2 regions of the Mesorhizobium sp. KR2-14 genome follow, and region 2 is predicted to be linked to the other one. Evidence: predicted binding sites of a transcription regulator. Region 2 holds the regulator's gene; the other holds the start of a gene.
What was found. The regulator PhoB, encoded in region 2, activates phosphate uptake and scavenging genes when phosphate is short. The targets are predictions, from matches to a motif close to TGTCATNNANCTGTCAT.
Positions count from the first base shown of each region.

Region 1: a site for PhoB is predicted at 1,376-1,392, ahead of ABLE86_RS09400 (DUF2794 domain-containing protein). Genes of this name have one in related genera too.

Region 1 is NZ_JBDZDR010000003.1:79,604-81,998, forward strand. It holds gene acnA (aconitate hydratase AcnA) at 1-15, shown strand, start outside; gene ABLE86_RS09395 (DUF1223 domain-containing protein) at 209-976, shown strand; gene ABLE86_RS09400 (DUF2794 domain-containing protein) at 1,407-1,796, shown strand; gene ABLE86_RS09405 (N-acetyltransferase family protein) at 1,823-2,392, opposite strand.
Region 2 is NZ_JBDZDR010000007.1:105,616-108,010, reverse strand. It holds gene ABLE86_RS17685 (ROK family protein) at 1-928, shown strand, start outside; gene phoB (phosphate regulon transcriptional regulator PhoB) at 947-1,636, opposite strand; gene phoU (phosphate signaling complex protein PhoU) at 1,656-2,369, opposite strand.

The sequences.
Region 1 (2,395 bases), on a different contig from region 2:
GACCTGGCCGCCTGACGCCGGAACGCAACCGCAACATCGAAACCGCCGGTGCCAGCACCGGCGGTTTTTTATTGGGCTGCCGAAAGTGGCCGCGGTAATCCCTGACACATGTCACCGCAACGTGACTTCACGTTTGAGCCGCCATCTGGCTATTCTTCCGGCGGAGGAAGGGCAGGCACACTGCCAGACGCTGTCTTTTGGAACGGTCATGACATTTGGTTATGTATTTCGGGTGGCACTTGTGCTGCTGGCGCTGCCCCTGTTGGGCGAGGAGGCCACGGCGGGCGAAAGCGCGCGGCCGCGAGGCGTCATCGAGCTGTTCACCAGCCAGGGCTGCGCAACCTGCCCCCCGGCCGACAAGATCTTCGAAAAACTGGCCAACAGCACCGACCTTGTCGCGATCGCCTATCATGTCGACTATTGGGATTATCTCGGCTGGCGCGACACACTGAGCAATTCGGAAAGCACCGATCGCCAATATTCCTATATGCGCGCATTCGGCGCCCGATCGGTCTACACGCCGCAGGCCGTTATCAATGGGCGCGTGCATGTGAACGGGGGCAAGCGCAGCGAAATCGACGCGGCATTTCGGCAACTGAACAGCTCGGGCGAGGGGCTTAGCGTGGACGTCAGCGTTCGCCACCACGGCGACAGCCTGATAATCAACGCCGGCCCGGCGCAGGGAATCGCCCCCAAGGCCTATGTGATGCTGGTCTTTTTCGCGCCGCCACAGGCGGTGCGCATGAAGGAAGGCGAGAACGAAGGCAGGGTCATCACCTACTGGAACTCCGTGACCAATGTGCAGGCCGCCGGGGTCTGGCGCGGCGAGGCGACGACCTACGAGGTGCCAGCCCGGAACATTCCCGAAAGTGGCGGTTGCGCGGTACTGCTCCAAGCCGTCGGCAAGGACGGAGTGCCTGGCCCTGTTCTCGGCGCCGCATCCTATCGCAAGCTCGAGGCCCAGCCCCGGGGATAGGCCGCTGCAAAAAACCGGCACCCATAAAACGCAGGCGCCGGCTGGAGTTTAGGGGATCGTCGTACCCGGGGTTCAAGGAAGAGAACCGAGGTTGGTTCGATCCGACGCTGGCCCGTGGGCGGGGGGCTTGGGGTTTACAGGCCGGTGCCGGACCGAACCGTCTCAGGCAACGTTGATAAGTTTGTCCGACAATGGGGCGCGAACGCGGGTAAAAAACGGCGGAATTATGGCGCTGAATCACCATTGAAAACACGCTGTACCCGTTCGTGAGCGCCGGCTTCGGCGGGGCAGCATGCCGAAGGCTGCGGCGCCAGGCTTTATCTACCGAAATGCCTGCCGAAGCGGCGCACTTTAGCCGGCTGCGGGCTTGCAATTGCTGCGCGAAAGCGCAACCTTGGTCGTTGCCAAACTGTCATGGGAAGCGCGCCGGATGTCGAAACGCGGAACCGCAGGGGAGGGTGGGGAAGAAATAGGAATATTGATTCCCTTTCCCGAGGCACGGCGCGAAACGCGCGCCCAGAACGTTTCATTCGAAAGACGCGAGCTCGACCAGATCCTCAGGGTTTACGGCCGCATGGTCGCCGCCAACGAATGGCGCGACTATGCGATCGACCACCTGAACGATCGCGCCGTGTTCTCGGTGTTCCGCCGGACCAGCGAAACGCCCTTGTACCAGATCGTGAAGGACCCGCAGCTTGCGCGCAAGCAGGGGGCGTTCAGCGTGGTCGCCGCCGGAGGTCTCGTCGTAAAGCGTGGGCACGAGCTGGCCCGCGTGCTCGGAGTGTTCGACAAGAAGCTCCGGGTGATCCACCAGGCCTGAGCAGGCCGAGGCTGCGGGCGGCTGGCTCAGCCCTGCGGCGGCCCCATGCGGGCGGGCAGCGAAGCCGGATCGGGCGAAACGGAAGAACCGCCGTTCAGCGCAAGCTGCATGAACACCGTGTCCAGCCAGCGGCCGTGCTTGTAGCCTGACCCTTCCAGCATGCCCGAGTGGCGGAAGCCAAGCCTCTCGTGCAGCCGCACCGAGGCACTCTCCGGCGAGCCATCGCCGATGACCGCGACGACCTGGCGGAAGCCCAGTGCTTCCGTCTCGGCCACGAGACGCTCCAGCAGCAGGCTTCCTATCCCCTGTCCCTTGGCCTCGGGGGCGACATAGATAGAATCCTCGACGATGAAACGGTAGGCCGGGCGCTGCCGGAACGGCCCGGCATAGGCAAAGCCAAGGATCGCCCCGTCGCGCACCGCGACCAGATAGGGATAGCCGGGATCGCGAAGTGCTGCGAAGCGCAGTTCCATTTCCCCGCGCGACGGCGGCTCCAACTCGTAGCTGGCCGTGCCGTGCAAGACCGCGTCGGCATAGATTGCGGTGATGGCATCGAGATCGTCTTCCTCTGCCGACCGGATTTCAATTCTGCTCATTTT
Region 2 (2,395 bases):
CGGGCAGGTGGTCGCATCGGAAGAGCGCCGGCTGGAGACGCTGGCCACCGGGCGCGAAGCGCTGCTCGGCGACTGCGTCGCCATGGTGCGCCGGCAGGTCGAGGCCCGCCGGGCCGTAGGCCATCGCGTGCTGCGCATCGGCATGGCCGTGCAGGGCATCACCGATGCCGGCTCGCGCATGATGCTGTGGTCGCCGATCACGCCGCACGCGCATCTCGAATTCGCCGACCGGATCGAAGCCGCCACCGGCATCCCCGCCACCGTGGAGAACGACTGCAACATGATCGCGGTGGCGCTGCGCTGGCGAAAGCCCGAGCGCTACCGCAACGACTTCATCGCCATCCTGCTCTCGCACGGCATCGGCATGGGCATGGTGCTGAAGGGGGAGCTGTTCACCGGCACGCAATCGTCGGGCTGCGAGTTCGGCCACATGATCCACCGGCCCGACGGGGCGCTGTGCCGCTGCGGCCGGCGCGGCTGCGTGGAAGCCTATGCCGGCAACTACGCCATCTGGCGCAATGCGCGGGGCCAAAGCGAGGACCAGGCGCCGCTGGCAGACATTTCGGACGAAGAGATACGCGCCATGGCCGACAGGGCGCGGGCGGCCGACGGCCCGGAGCGCGAGGCCTTCCGCATCGCCGGCGAAGCCATCGGCTTCGGCCTCGGCAGCCTGTTTGCGCTGATCGACCCCGCACCCGTCGCGCTGGTCGGCATCGGCGCGACCGCCTTCGACCTCATCGAGCCGGCGCTGCGCTCAGCTATCGACAAGACCGCGGGCGGCCAGCACAACAAGGCGATCTCCTTCGACACCTTGCCGAACGAACGGCCGCTGATCCGCGAAGGCTGCACAATGACCGCCCTCACCTTCCTTGACCGCGAAATCTTCGCGCCGGGCCCTGCGCCGCTAAGCGCCGCGGGCGCGGCTTGAGCGGCGGCCGGGCCGGGCTCAGTCCTCGCGGATGGCGTAGCCCGAGCCTCGGATGGTGCGGATCACATCCGGCAGGTTGCCGGGATTGATCGCCTTGCGCAGGCGGCCCACATGCACGTCCACCGTGCGCTCGTCGATATAGATCGTCTCGCCCCAGACATTGTCGAGCAGCTGCCCGCGCGAGAAGACGCGGCCGGGGTGGCGCATCATGAATTCCAGCAGGCGGAATTCGGTGGGCCCGAGCTTGATCTCGCTCTTGCCGCGATAGACGCGGTGCGCCTCGCGGTCGAGCATGATGTCGCCCACCTTCAGCACGCTGGACAGAACCTCGGGCTTGGCGCGGCGCAGCAGCGCCTTCACCCGCGCCATGAATTCCGGCGTCGAGAACGGCTTGACCAGATAGTCGTCGGCGCCGGTGGAAAGGCCGCGCACGCGGTCGCTCTCCTCGCCGCGCGCCGTCAGCATGATGATGGGCAGGCGCTCGGTCTCGGGGCGCATCCTCAGGCGGCGGCACAGTTCGATGCCGGAGACCGCCGGCAGCATCCAGTCCAGCACCAGAAGGTCGGGCACATTCTCCTGCAGGCGGATTTCCGCCTCGTCGCCACGTGGCACGACCTCGACCTGATAGCCTTCCGATTCCAGATTGTAGCGGAGCAGGACGCCCAGCGGCTCCTCGTCCTCCACTACCATGATTTTCGGGGCGATCATCACTTTTCCGGTCTCCCGCTCAGGTCGTCGATTCCGGCGCCGAAAGCGAGGTCTCGTCGAACTTCGGCCGGTTGGGCGGCAACTGCTGGCCAGTCATCACATAGTAGGCGTTCTCGGCGATGTTGGTGACATGGTCGCCGATGCGCTCGAGGTTCTTGGCGCAGAACAGAAGATGCGTGCAGGCGGTGATGTTGCGCGGATCCTCCATCATGTAGGTCAGCAGCTCGCGGAACACGGAGGTGTACTTCACGTCGATGTTCTCGTCCGCCGCGCGCAGCGCCTTCAGGCCTTCGGGCTGGCGGGTCACATATCTGTCGACCACGCCGTTGATCTGCTCCAGCACCATGTCCGACATCGTCTCGATGGAGTGGGCGAGGCTGCGCGGCGTGGCGCTCTCACCCACGGCGCCGACGCGCTTGGCGATGTTCTTGGCAAGGTCGCCGATCCGCTCCAGGTCGCCGGCCATGCGGATCGCGCCCACCACGGCGCGCAGGTCCTGCGCCATGGGCTGCCGCTTGGCGATCAGCGTGATGGCGCGGTCGTCCAGCTCGCGCTGGCGCGCGTCCATCACCGCGTCGTCGGAAATCACCCGCTGGGCAAGCGCATTGTCGGAATTGACCAGCGCCCGGATGGCGCCACAGACCATGGCGCCGGCCAGATCGCCCATGTCGCGCAGCAGCCGGTCGATGTGCCCCAGTTCCTCGTCAAAGGACGTGACGGTGTGTTTGCCCATGATCATGTCTTTGCAATCCTTTGTCC